DNA from 3 places in the Streptomyces sp. NPDC029138 genome. Region 2 is predicted to be linked to each of the others. Evidence: predicted binding sites of a transcription regulator. Region 2 holds the regulator's gene; each other region holds the start of a gene.
The links. Region 2 encodes HrcA, which represses chaperone genes, less so after heat shock. Its sites were predicted from a motif close to TTNGCACTCNGNNNNNCNGAGTGCNAA; they were not measured.
Positions count from the first base shown of each region.

Region 1: the regulator HrcA is predicted to act here: its motif matches at 1,848-1,874, upstream of groES (co-chaperone GroES).
Region 3: the regulator HrcA is predicted to act here: its motif matches at 2,497-2,523, upstream of groL (chaperonin GroEL).

Region 1 covers NZ_JBVHWM010000001.1:208,075-213,009, forward strand. Annotated here, with positions in the region: gene ACZ4WH_RS01120 (polysaccharide deacetylase family protein) at 56-967, shown strand; gene ACZ4WH_RS01125 (polysaccharide deacetylase family protein) at 964-1,776, shown strand; gene groES (co-chaperone GroES) at 2,023-2,331, shown strand; gene groL (chaperonin GroEL) at 2,450-4,078, shown strand; gene ACZ4WH_RS01140 (ester cyclase) at 4,167-4,874, opposite strand.
Region 2 covers NZ_JBVHWM010000008.1:23,084-28,018, forward strand. Annotated here, with positions in the region: gene hemW (radical SAM family heme chaperone HemW) at 1-159, shown strand, start outside; gene ACZ4WH_RS10395 (DUF3097 domain-containing protein) at 359-1,174, opposite strand; gene ACZ4WH_RS10400 (MBL fold metallo-hydrolase) at 1,243-1,965, opposite strand; gene hrcA (heat-inducible transcriptional repressor HrcA) at 2,128-3,144, shown strand; gene dnaJ (molecular chaperone DnaJ) at 3,145-4,281, shown strand; gene ACZ4WH_RS10415 (nitronate monooxygenase) at 4,415-4,935, shown strand, end outside.
Region 3 covers NZ_JBVHWM010000014.1:28,741-33,675, reverse strand. Annotated here, with positions in the region: SAM riboswitch class I at 21-161, shown strand; gene thrC (threonine synthase) at 179-1,462, shown strand; gene ACZ4WH_RS14810 (ubiquitin-like small modifier protein 1) at 1,459-1,734, shown strand; gene ACZ4WH_RS14805 (cold-shock protein) at 2,184-2,387, shown strand; gene groL (chaperonin GroEL) at 2,687-4,309, shown strand; gene ACZ4WH_RS14795 (NADH:flavin oxidoreductase) at 4,547-4,935, shown strand, end outside.

The DNA.
Region 1 (4,935 bases), on a different contig from region 2:
TCCGGCGGCGGTGTCGTCCGGGGGCGCGGGCCGGGGCCTGGGAGGATCCGGCACCATGCGAGCAGTAGTACAAAATGACAAAAGTCGGACTCGTCTCCGGCGGCTGACCCTCGGCGGCGGAGCCGCCACGCTGGCCGCCGTCACCCTGCTCTCCGGCTGCGCCGGGCCCGACTCCGCGCGTCCCGCGTCCGGCCAGGGCGGCCCCGCCCAGCCCCAGGACCCGGCGGCGCGCCGGGCCGCCGAACACGCCCGGCTGGCCGCCGCCGCCCGGCGCTGGGGGCTGGACCGGGTCCCGCTCACGCCTCCGCCGCCTCCCGCGGTGAAGCCGAAGATCACCGCCCGCGACGGATTCGAGGTGGACCACCAGGAGGACTGGGACCTGCCCCCCGTCTTCACCACGATCCCCACCCGGCAGAAGGTCGTCTTCCTGACGATCGACGACGGCGCCGAGAAGGACCCGCGCTTCCTCGCCATGATGCGGGAGCTGAAGATCCCGTACACCGCCTTCCTCAGCGACTACCTGGTGAAGGAGGACTACGCCTACTTCCGCAGGATGCGCTCCTACGGCAACACCCTGAACAACCACACGCTGCACCACCCCTATCTGCCGGGCCTGTCCTACGAGGAGCAGAAGGACGAGATCTGCGGCATGCAGGCCGTCATGAAGAAGCAGTTCGGCAAGGCGCCCACCGTCTTCCGGCCGCCCTACGGCAACTACAACCAGGACACCCTGGTCGCCGCCAAGGAGTGCGGCATCAAGTACGCGCCGATCTGGAACGAGGAGGTCTTCGTCGACCACTGGGAGTACCGCGAGGACGACAAGCGGCTGCGCCGCGGCGACATCGTCCTCACCCACTTCCGCGGCCGGGACGACTGGGACGGCACGATGGTGGACGACATGCGGCGCTTCCTGAACAAGGTCACGCGCGAGGGCTACGCCGTGGCCCGCCTGGAGGACTACCTGTGAGGCGCGTACGGGGCCCGGCCGCGGTCCTCGCCGCGGCCCTGCTCCTGACGGGCTGCGCCCAGTCCGTCGACCCCATCGAACGCCTCGGCAAGAAGGCCGCCGAAGGGGTACGCCCGCACACCACCGCCCCCGACCACCGCTACCGCGCCTGGGGCCTGACCCGGCCCCTCGCCCGCTCCCCGGTGCACCCGGCCCGCCCGCTCGCCGAGCACCCGGGGGCCGGCGCGCCGCCCCCGGTGGTCGACCACGTCCCCACCCGCGACCCGGTCGTCTTCCTCACCTACGACGACGGCGCCGAGCGGGACCCCCGCTTCGTCGACATGGTCCGCGACCTCCGCCTCCCGGTCACCCTGTTCCTCACCGACAGTGTCGCCGCCCCCGGCTACCGCCACTTCGCCCGCCTGCGCGCGCTCGGCGCCGGCATCGGCAACCACACCGTCGACCACCGGGCCCCGGCCGGGCTGCCGTACGCCGGTCAGCGCGCCGAGATCTGCGGCCAGCAGGACCGCCTCCGCGCCGCCCTCGGCGTCCGCCCCCGCCTCTTCCGCCCGCCCTACGGCTCCTACGACCGCACCACCCTGCGCGCGGCGGCCGACTGCGGCATCTCCGCGCTCGTCCTGTGGCGCGCCGCCCTGACCCCGGACGGCCTCGCCTACACCCACGGCCCCCGTCACCTCCGCCCCGGCGACGTCGTCTTGGTGGGCCCCGACGAGTCGGCCGGGCCGGCCCTGCGGAAACGCACGGTACGGGTGCTGAGGGAGGCGCAGGGGCGGGGGCTGACGGTGGGGCGCCTCGAGGACTACCTCTGAACGCCGGCCCGTCACACGGGGCCGCCAGGGGATTCGCGCGAGCCGTTCGCCGCCGACGCGCCGCACGGCAATTGGCACTCCGCTTGACCGAGTGCTAATCGCGGTCATAGTCTCGGCTCTGGCACTCCCCCCTGGAGAGTGCCAGACAAACGCGACGGGCAGGTCCGGCACCCGCGACGACGGATCGACCTGGTCGCCACCTCAGACAGTTAACCCCGTGAGATCTCCGAAGGGGGAGGTCGGATCGTGACGACCGCCAGCTCCAAGGTTGCCATCAAGCCGCTCGAGGACCGCATCGTGGTCCAGCCGCTGGACGCCGAGCAGACCACGGCCTCTGGCCTGGTCATCCCGGACACCGCGAAGGAGAAGCCCCAGGAGGGCGCCGTCCTCGCCGTGGGCCCGGGCCGGTTCGAGAACGGCGAGCGTCTGCCGCTCGACGTCAAGGTCGGCGACGTCGTCCTCTACAGCAAGTACGGCGGCACCGAGGTGAAGTACAACGGCGACGAGTACCTCGTCCTCTCGGCTCGCGACGTCCTCGCGATCATCGAGAAGTAATCACCTCAAGCAACTCTCCGCTTGAGCTGCGCCCCTGGCCCCCGCGACCGATAAGAAGCCGGGCGCCCGGGGCGCAGCGTCTTTTCACCCACAGATTTCCGAGAGGGCTCCCGCTGTCATGGCGAAGATCCTGAAGTTCGACGAGGACGCCCGTCGCGCCCTTGAGCGCGGCGTCAACAAGCTTGCCGACACCGTCAAGGTGACGATCGGCCCCCGCGGCCGCAACGTCGTCATCGACAAGAAGTTCGGCGCTCCGACCATCACCAACGACGGTGTCACGATCGCCCGCGAGGTCGAGATCGAGGACCCGTACGAGAACCTCGGCGCGCAGCTGGTGAAGGAGGTGGCGACCAAGACCAACGACATCGCTGGTGACGGCACCACCACCGCCACGGTTCTCGCCCAGGCGCTCGTCCGCGAAGGCCTGAAGAACGTCGCCGCCGGTGCCTCCCCGGCCGCCCTGAAGAAGGGCATCGACGCCGCGGTCAAGGCCGTCTCCGAGGAACTCCTCGCCTCGGCCCGCCCGATCGACGAGAAGTCCGACATCGCCGCCGTCGCCGCGCTGTCCGCCCAGGACCAGCAGGTCGGCGAGCTGATCGCCGAGGCGATGGACAAGGTCGGCAAGGACGGTGTCATCACCGTCGAGGAGTCCAACACCTTCGGTCTGGAGCTGGACTTCACCGAGGGCATGGCCTTCGACAAGGGCTACCTGTCGCCGTACTTCGTGACGGACCAGGAGCGCATGGAGGCCGTCCTGGAGGACCCGTACATCCTCATCAACCAGGGCAAGATCTCCGCCATCACGGACCTGCTGCCGCTGCTGGAGAAGGTCATCCAGGCCGGCTCCTCCAAGCCGCTGCTGATCATCGCCGAGGACGTCGAGGGCGAGGCCCTGTCGACCCTGGTCGTCAACAAGATCCGCGGCACCTTCAACGCCGTCGCGGTGAAGGCCCCGGGCTTCGGTGACCGCCGCAAGGCGATGCTCCAGGACATGGCGGTCCTCACCGGCGCCACCGTCATCTCCGAGGAGGTCGGCCTCAAGCTCGACCAGGTCGGCACCGACGTGCTCGGCTCCGCCCGCCGCGTCACCGTCACCAAGGACGACACCACGATCGTCGACGGCGCCGGCAAGTCCGAGGACGTGCACGGCCGCGTCGCCCAGATCAAGGCCGAGATCGAGAACACCGACTCCGACTGGGACCGCGAGAAGCTCCAGGAGCGCCTCGCCAAGCTGGCCGGCGGCGTGTGCGTGATCAAGGTCGGCGCCGCCACCGAGGTGGAGCTGAAGGAGAAGAAGCACCGTCTGGAGGACGCCATCTCCGCGACCCGCGCCGCGGTCGAGGAGGGCATCGTCTCCGGTGGTGGCTCCGCCCTGGTCCACGCCTCCAAGGTGCTGGACGGCAACCTCGGCAAGACCGGCGACGAGGCCACCGGTGTCTCCGTGGTCCGCAACGCCGTGGTCGAGCCGCTGCGCTGGATCGGCGAGAACGCCGGCCAGGAGGGCTACGTCATCGTGTCCAAGGTCAAGGACCTGGACAAGGGGCAGGGCTACAACGCCGCCACCGGCGAGTACGGCGACCTGATCAAGGCCGGCGTCATCGACCCGGTCAAGGTCACCCGCTCCGCCCTGGAGAACGCCGCCTCCATCGCCTCCCTGCTGCTCACGACCGAGACCCTGGTCGTCGAGAAGAAGGAAGAGGAGCCGGAGGCCGCGGGTCACGGCCACAGCCACGGCCACGCGCACTGAGCCCAGCGCTCTCGAGTGAAGGCCCGGCACCCCGGACGGGGGCCGGGCCTTCGCCCTGTCCACTGCTCCGACGTCCACTGCGCAACGTCTACTGCTCCAACGCGTCGAGCGCGCCCAGCTGCTGCATCAGCCCCAGCTGGTCGTGCTGCCACCACAGCTCGGCGATCTTGCCGTTGTCGCCGAACCGGAACAGCGTCATCCCGGTCGTGGTGACCTGCTTGCCGGTGGGCGCGATCCCCAGGAAATCGCCCTGGTGCGTGGCGTACCAGTTCCACCGCGCGCAGGCCCGGTCGCCCTGGGCGAGCACGTCCTCGACCGTGAACGCGAACTCGAAGGCGCCGCGCCACATCCTGAACTCGGCGCGGACGTTGTCCAGCCCGATGGTGTCCTGCGGGTTCAGCGGATCATGGCTGTGGATGTCCTCGTCCAGCAGGTCGTTGAGCGGCGGCAGCTCGCCCTCGGTGCACAGCGCCTCGAAGAATCCGCGCACCATTCCCTCGGACAGGCTCTCGTCCCGTACGACGTCCAGGTCGGTGAACGTCGGCATCTCGTCGCACAGCGCGACCAGGCCCCGGAAGATCCGGTCGGTCTCCGGGAGGTTCGAGTTCCGCATCGCGTCCTCGTACGACGGGAACTCCACCACTTCGACGACGTGCGACGCGTCCGAGCGGTCGGTGCCGACCACCGTGTGCGTCGCGGTCCGCTTCCCCTTGGTCTGCTGGACCCAGTCGTCCATGAGCCGGTTCATCTCGTCCAGCCGGCTCGTCCTGCACTCGATGAGCTGTACGAAGGTCATGCGCCGCCTCCGGCCCCCCTGGTCCGGTACCGTCCCGCCCATTTTCCCACCGGGACGGCGG
Region 2 (4,935 bases):
GTCCCGCTGTCCCTGCTGAAGGAGGAGGGGCTCGCGGCTTCCCGGCGAGCGCTGGCGGACGGGCTCCTCCAGGAGGGCCCGTACGAGGAGGGGCGGGCCGTGCTGACGCTGCGGGGCCGGTTGCTGGCGGACGCGGTGGTGCGGGACCTGGTGGACTGATCACACCGGCGAGTGAGTCCCCAGGGAGATGACCGCTGTGGACGAGCGTGGAATCCTCCCGAGGGCGTCAAGGCCGAGCTTCTCCGAGGAGTCATCGTGATGGCCCCAGCCAGGAGATCATCAAGTTCGGCGATCCGGTGCCGTTGGAGGGTTCTCGGCATCGAATTGGACACCGGCGAGTTCGGAACGTTCCCCGACGTCAGGCCCCACCGCTACCCGTGACGAAGTCGATCAGCTCCTCCACCCTCCCCAGCAGCTCCGGCTCCAGGTCCTTGTAGGACCGCACCCGCTTCAGGATCGCCTGCCACACCGCCCCGGTGTTCTCCGCCGGCCAGCCCAGTGCCCGGCACACGCCCGTCTTCCAGTCCTGGCCCTTCGGCACCGTCGGCCACGCCTCGATACCCAGCGAGGCCGGCTTCACCGCCTGCCAGATGTCGATGAACGGGTGGCCGACCACCAGCGCGTGTTCGCTGGTCACCGACTCCGCGATGCGCCACTCCTTCGTGCCCGGCAGCAGGTGGTCCACCAGGACGCCGAGGCGGGCGTCGGGGCCCGGGGCGAAGTCGGAGACGATCGACGGCAGGTCGTCCACGCCCTCCAGGTACTCCACGACCACGCCCTCGATCCGCAGGTCGTCGCCCCACACCTTCTCGACCAGCTCGGCGTCGTGCCGGCCCTCCACGTAGATGCGGCCGGCGCGGGCCACGCGCGCGCGTGCCTGCGGGACGGCGACCGAGCCGGACGCCGTACGGGTGGGGCGTACCGGGGCCGAGGAGCTGGGGCGGACGAGCGTCACCACGCGGCCCTCCAGCAGGAAGCCGCGCGGCTCCAGCGGGAACACCCGGTGCTTGCCGAAGCGGTCCTCCAGGGTCACCGTGCCCGCCTCGCAGCGGATCACCGCGCCGCAGAACCCGGTGCCGGGCTCCTCCACCACCAGGCCGGGCTCGGCCGGGACCTCCGGCACGGGCTTCGGCTTCTTCCACGGCGGGGTGAGGTCGGCGGAGTACTGGCGCATTCGGATGACGATAGGAGAAGCCGCGCCCGAAGGCCCACGACACGCCGGGTCCAGCCTTCGGGAACCGCTCAGATCACGCCGAACCGCGTTGCCAGGGCGTCCCGTTGGCGGCGGACGAACGCCGCGTCCACCACCGCCCCGTGACCGGGCACGTACAGCGCGTCCTCGCCGCCGAGCGCCAGCAGCCGGTCCAGCGCGTCCGGCCAGCGGGACGGGACCGCGTCCGGGCCCGCCTGGGGCTCGCCGGACTCCTCCACCAGGTCGCCGCAGAACACCACCTCCGGATCGCCCGGGACCAGCACGGCCAGATCGTGCGCCGTGTGACCGGGGCCCACGTTGGCCAGCAGCGCCTGGCGGCCGTCGCCGAGGTCCAGCGTCCACTCGCCGGAGACCGCGTGGCGGGGCGGGACCAGCGCGTCCACCGCCTCGTCGGCGTCGGCCACCGGCAGCCCGTTGCGGATCGCGTCCAGCCGCAGGTCCGCGCGCTCGTACGCGAACACCGCGTCCAGGCCCACCGCCCCGAACACCTCCGCCCCGGCGAACGCGGCCGCCCCGAAGACGTGGTCGAAGTGGGGGTGGGTGAGCGCGAGATGGGTCACACGTCCGCCCGCCAGCTCCTCGGCCCGGCCGCGCAGCCGGGCCCCCTCCGCCAGGCTCGAACCGGCGTCCACGAGCAGTGCCGTACCCTCCCCGAGGACCAGCCCCGCCGTGCAGTCCCAGCCCGGCAGCCGGCACCGGCCCACCCCCGGGGCCAGCCGTTCCCAGCCAAGCTCTTCCCAAGTCACGGTCATACCCGCGACGCTAGCGGTAAGAGCCGGTACGGCGGCCCGACCTTGCCCAGGCTGTACCCGGCAGCCGTACACTGGGCCGGGGAAGGCTGGCACTCGCATGGGAAGAGTGCCAGGCGGACGACCCGGAGGGACGAGGGGACGACGTGCTGGAGGTGCGCGCGAATGCTGAGTGAACGCAGGCTTCAGGTACTGCGCGCCATCGTCCAGGACTACGTGGGCACCGAGGAGCCGGTCGGTTCCAAGGCGCTCACCGAGCGGCACAACCTCGGTGTCTCCCCGGCGACCGTCCGCAACGACATGGCGGCCCTGGAGGACGAGGGGTACATCGCCCAGCCGCACACCAGTGCGGGGCGCATCCCCACCGACAAGGGCTACCGGCTGTTCGTCGACAAGCTCGCCGGCGTGAAGCCGATGACCGCGCCGGAGCGGCGGGCGATCCAGAACTTCCTGGAGGGCGCCGTCGACCTCGACGACGTCGTGGCGCGGACCGTGCGGCTGCTCGCGCAGCTGACCCGGCAGGTCGCCGTCGTCCAGTATCCGTCCCTCACCCGGTCCACGGTCCGGCACGTGGAGCTGCTCTCACTGGCTCCCGCGCGCGTGATGCTCGTGCTGATCACGGACACCGGCCGGGTCGAGCAGCGGATGGTCGACTGCCCGGCGCCGTTCGGCGAGGCCTCGCTGGCGGACCTGCGGGCGCGGCTCAACAGCCGGGTCGCCGGCCGCCGGTTCACGGACGTGCCGAAGCTGGTCGAGGACCTGCCGGAGGCCTTCGAGTCGGAGGACCGCGGTACGGTCTCCACAGTGCTCTCCACTCTTCTGGAGACACTCGTGGAGGAGAACGAGGAGCGGTTGATGATCGGCGGCACCGCCAATCTCACCCGTTTCGGACATGACTTCCCCCTCACGATCCGGCCCGTCCTGGAGGCACTGGAGGAGCAGGTCGTGCTCCTCAAGCTCCTCGGCGAGGCGAAGGACCCGGGCGTGACCGTGCGCATCGGCCACGAGAACGCCCACGAGGGACTCAACTCAACCTCCGTCGTGTCGGTCGGCTACGGTTCGGGCGGCGAGGCGGTTGCCAAGCTCGGCGTGGTCGGACCGACCCGCATGGACTACCCGGGAACGATGGGAGCGGTACGCGCAGTGGCACGGTACGTCGGACAGATCCTGGCGGAGTCGTAAGTGGCCACGGACTACTACGCCGTTCTCGGCGTGCGCCGCGACGCGTCGCAGGATGAGATCAAGAAGGCGTTCCGTCGGCTCGCGCGCGAGCTGCACCCGGACGTCAACCCGGACCCGAAGACCCAGGAGCGGTTCAAGGAGATCAACGCCGCTTACGAGGTGCTGTCGGACCCGCAGAAGAAGCAGGTCTACGACCTCGGCGGCGACCCGCTCTCCCAGTCGGGCGGCGCGGGCGCGGGCGGTTTCGGCGCCGGCGGCTTCGGCAACTTCTCCGACATCATGGACGCGTTCTTCGGTACGGCGTCGCAGCGCGGGCCGCGCTCGCGCACCCGGCGCGGCCAGGACGCGATGATCCGGATCGAGGTCGAGCTGGACGAGGCGGCCTTCGGGACCACCAAGGACATCCAGGTCGACACGGCCGTCGTCTGCAACACCTGCAACGGCGAGGGCGCGGCCCCCGGCACGTCCGCCCAGACGTGTGACATGTGCCGTGGCCGCGGTGAGGTCTCCCAGGTCACCCGGTCCTTCCTGGGCCAGGTCATGACCTCCCGGCCCTGCCCGCAGTGCCAGGGCTTCGGCACGGTCGTGCCGACGCCGTGCCCGGAGTGCGCCGGCGACGGCCGGGTGCGCTCGCGGCGGACGCTGACCGTGAAGATCCCCGCCGGTGTCGACAACGGCACCCGCATCCAGCTCGCCGGCGAGGGCGAGGTCGGCCCCGGCGGCGGCCCGGCCGGTGACCTGTACGTCGAGATCCACGAGCTGCCGCACCCGACGTTCCAGCGGCGCGGCGACGACCTGCACTGCACGGTCACGATCCCGATGACTGCGGCGGCCCTCGGCACGAAGGTGCCGCTGGAGACGCTGGACGGCCTGGAGGAGGTCGACATCCGGCCCGGCACCCAGTCCGGCCAGTCGATCCCGCTGCACGGCCGGGGCGTCACGCATCTGCGCGGCGGCGGCCGGGGCGACCTGATCGTGCACGTCGAGGTCACCACGCCGACCAAGCTGGACCCGGAGCAGGAGCGACTGCTGCGCGAGCTGGCCAAGCTGCGGGGCGAGGAGCGGCCGCAGGGCCAGTTCCAGCCGGGTCAGCAGGGGCTGTTCTCGCGGCTGAAGGACGCGTTCAACGGCCGCTGACGTGAGCCGCGGGTGGCCTTCAACGGGCGCTGAGCCGTGACGTACGGGGTGCTTCCGCACCCCGTATGCCGTTGGCCTATGCCGGCGGAAGCCCGGATTCGGACTTGTACGGAGGACGTGACAACATGCGGTCATGTCCTCCGCGCTGACCGATCTCTTCCGCTACCCGATCGTGCAGGCCCCCATGGCGGGCGGTGTCTCCGTCCCGCAGCTCGCCGCCGCCGTCTCCGAGGCCGGTGGCCTCGGGTTCCTCGCCGCCGGGTACAAGACCGCCGACGGCATGTACCAGGAGATCAAGCAGCTGCGTGGGCTCACGAGCCGCCCCTTCGGCGTGAACCTGTTCATGCCGCAGCCCGACAACGCCGAATCCGGCGCGGTCGAGATCTACGCGCATCAGCTGGCCGGTGAGGCCGCCTGGTACGAGACCGAGCTGGGCGACCCGGACAGCGGCCGGGACGACGGCTACGACGCCAAGCTCGCCGTCCTGCTCGACGACCCGGTGCCGGTGGTCTCCTTCCACTTCGGCGTGCCGCGCCGCGAGGTGTTCGACAAGCTCCGCCGCGCCGGCACCTTCACCCTGGTCACCGCCACCACCGCCGAGGAGGCCCGCGCGGTCGAGCGGGCCGGGGCCGACGCGGTGATCGCGCAGGGCGT
Region 3 (4,935 bases), on a different contig from region 2:
TGCGTTCTACAACCGCATACCGCTCATCCAGAGGGGCAGAGGGACACGGCCCGATGAAGCCCCGGCAACCCCCCTGATCCGGACCCGTTCACGCGAGGCTCCCGGCCAGGGAAGGTGCCAATTCCGTCTCACGACGAGATGCGTCGTGAGGAAGATGAGGAGAAAGGGCCTCGCCTCCATGGCTGTGCAGACAGTTGCAAGCACCAGCGAATCCACCGTCGACCTCGGCCCCGCCGCTGCCCTGAGCTGTCGCGAGTGCGGTCATCGGGTGCCGCTCGGCCCGGTCTTCGCCTGCGAGGAGTGTTTCGGCCCGCTGGAGATCGCCTACGACTTCTCCGCCTACGACACCGAGGAACTGCGCCGCCGTATCGAGGCGGGCCCCGCGAACATCTGGCGCTACGCGCCCCTCCTGCCGGTCCCGGCGGACGTCGCCGACAAGCCGAACATCAACCCCGGCTGGACCAAGCTCGTCAAGGCCGACAACCTGGCTCGCGAGCTGGGCGTGACCGGCGGTCTGTACGTGAAGGACGACTCCGGCAATCCGACCCACTCCTTCAAGGACCGGGTCGTGGCCCAGGCCCTGGAGGCCGCCCGCGCCTTCGGCTTCACCACGCTGTCCTGCTCCTCAACCGGCAACCTGGCCGGCGCCGTCGGCGCCGCCGCCGCCCGCGCCGGCTTCCGCTCCTGCGTGTTCATCCCGCACGACCTGGAGCAGGGCAAGGTCGTCATGGCCGCGGTCTACGGCGGTGAACTCGTCGGCATCGAGGGCAACTACGACGACGTGAACCGCTTCTGCTCCGAGCTGATCGGCGACCCGGCCGGCGAGGGCTGGGGCTTCGTCAACGTCAACCTGCGGCCGTACTACGCGGAGGGCTCCAAGACCCTGGCGTACGAGATCTGCGAGCAGCTCGGCTGGCGGCTGCCGGACCAGATCGTGGTCCCGATCGCCTCCGGCTCCCAGCTCACGAAGATCGACAAGGGTCTCCAGGAGCTGATCAAGCTGGGGCTGGTCGAGGACAGGCCGTACAAGATCTTCGGCGCGCAGGCCGAGGGCTGCTCCCCGGTCTCCACCGCCTTCAAGGCCGGCCACGACGTCGTACGGCCCCAGAAGCCGAACACCATCGCCAAGTCCCTGGCCATCGGCAACCCGGCCGACGGGCCGTACGTCCTGGACATCGCGCGCCGCACCGGCGGTGCCGTGGAGGACGTGACGGACGCGGAGGTCGTGGACGCGATCAAGCTGCTCGCGCGGACCGAGGGCATCTTCGCGGAGACCGCCGGCGGCGTGACCGTCGGAGTCACCCGCAAGCTGCTCGAGGACGGTGTGCTGGACCCGGCGAAGACCACGGTCGTCCTCAACACCGGCGACGGCCTGAAGACCCTGGACGCGGTGGCCGGGACCGGCCTCACCGCCACCATCCGCCCGACCCTGGACTCCTTCCGAGAGGCTGGCCTCGCATGAGCGTGACCGTTCGCATCCCCACCATCCTGCGCACCTACACCGGCGGCCGGGCCGAGGTCGCCGCCGAGGGCGCGACGCTCGGTGAGGTCATCGCCGACCTGGAGAAGAGCCACACGGGCATCGCCGCGCGCGTGCTGGACGACCAGGGCAAGCTGCGCCGGTTCGTCAACGTCTACGTCAACGACGACGACGTCCGCTTCGAGCAGGGCCTGGACACGGCGACCCCCGACGGGGCCGGCGTCTCGATCATCCCGGCGGTCGCCGGCGGCTGAGCCGGCGGATTCGCACGCTCATTACCTTCGGTAACGGCGGTTACCGACCGTTCATCCGATTGCCCCCTCCGTGAGAGAAGCGGAGGGGGCAATTCTGTGTGATTGAGCGCGGTAGAGTTGGGGAACACGGTCGCGGCCTTCGGGTCGCGGGCCCTGGATTTCATGCCGCACGCCCGACAAGAAGTAGCCAAAGTATGCGGGTTCTCTGCGGCTTTTGTGGCTTTTATGGGGCCCGACTTGCCCTGAAGTCGGATGAATTCTCACCAGATTCCGGACCGCTCGCGTCCAGAATTCTCGTCCGATTGACCTGTTGCAGACGGCAGTTGGACAGATACATTCAGCCGCGGTCGACGCGTTCCGGCGCACGCCCCCGTCCCATGGGGGGTGAGGTCTGACCCGGGTTCGCGAAGTGCGGATCTGTGCAAGGGCCAGTAATAGGGGAGTTAGGCATGGCTCAGGGCACCGTCAAGTGGTTCAACGCGGAGAAGGGGTACGGCTTCATCGCGGTCGACGGTGGTGCGGACGTCTTCGTCCACTACAGCGCCATTCAGATGGACGGCTACCGCACCCTGGAAGAGGGCCAGCGGGTGGAGTTCGAGATCTCGCAGGGCCAGAAGGGCCCGCAGGCCGACATGGTTCGCCTCAGCGCCTGAACGTTTCTTGTCCGAAGGGCCCGCACCTCGCAGAGGGTGCGGGCCCTTCGCCGTGCCCCGGTTCCGCTGTTCGCGTGCGGCTGACGGGGGCCCCGCACCCGCCGAGGCGCTTGCACTCGACCATGCCGAGTGCTAATCATTGGCGTTAGCACTCTGAAGGTGAGAGTGACAGCGAAGGACCGGGTCGGTGAGGCCCGCGGGCCGGGTGGGGCAAGGAACCACCAGGCCGGCGAGCCGTCCGTCGCGGGCGCGGGCGCGGTCCGAAGGAATCACCCCCAGTCCTGGAGGGACCACTTCACATGGCCAAGATCATCGCGTTCGACGAGGAGGCGCGGCGCGGCCTCGAGCGCGGCATGAACCAGCTCGCGGACGCCGTGAAGGTGACGCTCGGCCCCAAGGGCCGCAACGTCGTCCTCGAGAAGAAGTGGGGCGCCCCCACGATCACCAACGATGGTGTCTCCATCGCCAAGGAGATCGAGCTCGAGGACCCGTACGAGAAGATCGGCGCCGAGCTGGTCAAGGAAGTCGCCAAGAAGACGGACGACGTCGCCGGTGACGGTACGACCACCGCGACCGTGCTCGCCCAGGCCCTGGTCAAGGAGGGCCTGCGCAACGTCGCCGCCGGTGCCAACCCGATGGCTCTGAAGCGCGGTATCGAGAAGGCCGTCGAGGCCGTCTCCGCCGCCCTGCTGGAGCAGGCGAAGGACGTCGAGACCAAGGAGCAGATCGCCTCCACCGCGTCCATCTCCGCCGCCGACACCCAGATCGGCGAGCTGATCGCCGAGGCCATGGACAAGGTCGGCAAGGAAGGCGTCATCACCGTCGAGGAGAGCAACACCTTCGGTCTGGAGCTGGAGCTCACCGAGGGCATGCGCTTCGACAAGGGCTACATCTCCGCCTACTTCGCGACCGACATGGAGCGCATGGAGGCGGTGCTCGAGGACCCGTACATCCTCATCGCCAACTCCAAGATCTCCTCGGTCAAGGACCTGCTCCCGCTGCTGGAGAAGGTCATGCAGTCGGGCAAGCCGCTGCTGATCATCGCCGAGGACGTCGAGGGCGAGGCCCTGTCGACCCTGGTCGTCAACAAGATCCGCGGCACCTTCAAGTCCGTCGCCGTCAAGGCCCCGGGCTTCGGCGACCGCCGCAAGGCCATGCTCGGCGACATCGCCATCCTCACGGGCGGCGAGGTCATCTCCGAGGAGGTCGGCCTCAAGCTGGAGAACGCGACCCTGGACCTCCTGGGCCGCGCCCGCAAGGTCGTCATCACCAAGGACGAGACCACCATCGTCGACGGTGCCGGCTCCTCGGAGCAGGTGGGCGGCCGCGTCAACCAGATCCGCGCCGAGATCGAGAACAGCGACTCCGACTACGACCGCGAGAAGCTCCAGGAGCGCCTGGCGAAGCTCGCCGGCGGTGTCGCGGTCATCAAGGCCGGTGCCGCCACCGAGGTCGAGCTGAAGGAGCGCAAGCACCGCATCGAGGACGCCGTCCGCAACGCGAAGGCGGCCGTCGAGGAGGGCATCGTCGCCGGTGGTGGCGTGGCCCTGCTCCAGGCCTCCCAGGTCTTCGAGAAGCTGGAGCTGGAGGGTGACGAGGCGACCGGCGCCAACGCCGTGCGCATCGCCCTGGAGGCCCCGCTGAAGCAGATCGCCGTCAACGCCGGCCTGGAAGGCGGCGTCGTCGTGGAGAAGGTGCGCAACCTGACCCCGGGTCACGGCCTGAACGCCGCGACCGGCGAGTACGTCGACCTGGTCGCCGAGGGCATCATCGACCCGGCGAAGGTGACCCGTTCCGCGCTCCAGAACGCCGCCTCCATTGCCGCGCTGTTCCTCACCACCGAGGCCGTCATCGCCGACAAGCCGGAGAAGGCCGCGGCCCCGGCCGGCGGCGGCATGCCGGGCGGTGACATGGACTTCTGATCGACCTGACGGTTGATCGCCTGTCCCACGGACCGAGGGCGGCACCCCCAGCTTCTGGCTGGAGGTGCCGCCCTCGGGCGTTTGCGGGCGTGGGGCGGGAGGGTGTCCGGTATCACGTGAGGGGCTCCGGGCCGGACCGGGACGCGGGCCGCTGGGCAGTGTTTACTTAAGACACTGCAACAATGCGTGCGCACATACCAGTTGGTTCACCCCGTCCATTCACGAGGAGCCCCCCACGTGACCGTCACCACGCCCGCCGCCTCCCGCGCGGCCCGCGTCCTGTCCCGCCCGATCGCGCTGAACGGCCTCACCGTCCCGAACCGGATCGTGATGGCGCCCATGACCCGCATGTTCTCCCCGGGCGGCGTCCCGGGCGACGACGTGCGCTCGTACTACGCCCGCCGGGCCGCCGCAGGCGTCGGCCTGATCGTCACCGAGGGCACCTACGTGGGCCATCCGTCGGCGGGCCAGAGCGACCGCGTCCCGCGCTTCCACGGCGAGGAGCAGCTGGCGGGCTGGGCGAAGGTCGCCGAGGACGTGCACGCGGCCGGCGGCACCATCGTCCCGCAGCTGTGGCACATCGGCATGGTCCGCAAGCAGGGCGACGCCCCCTTCCCGGACGCGCC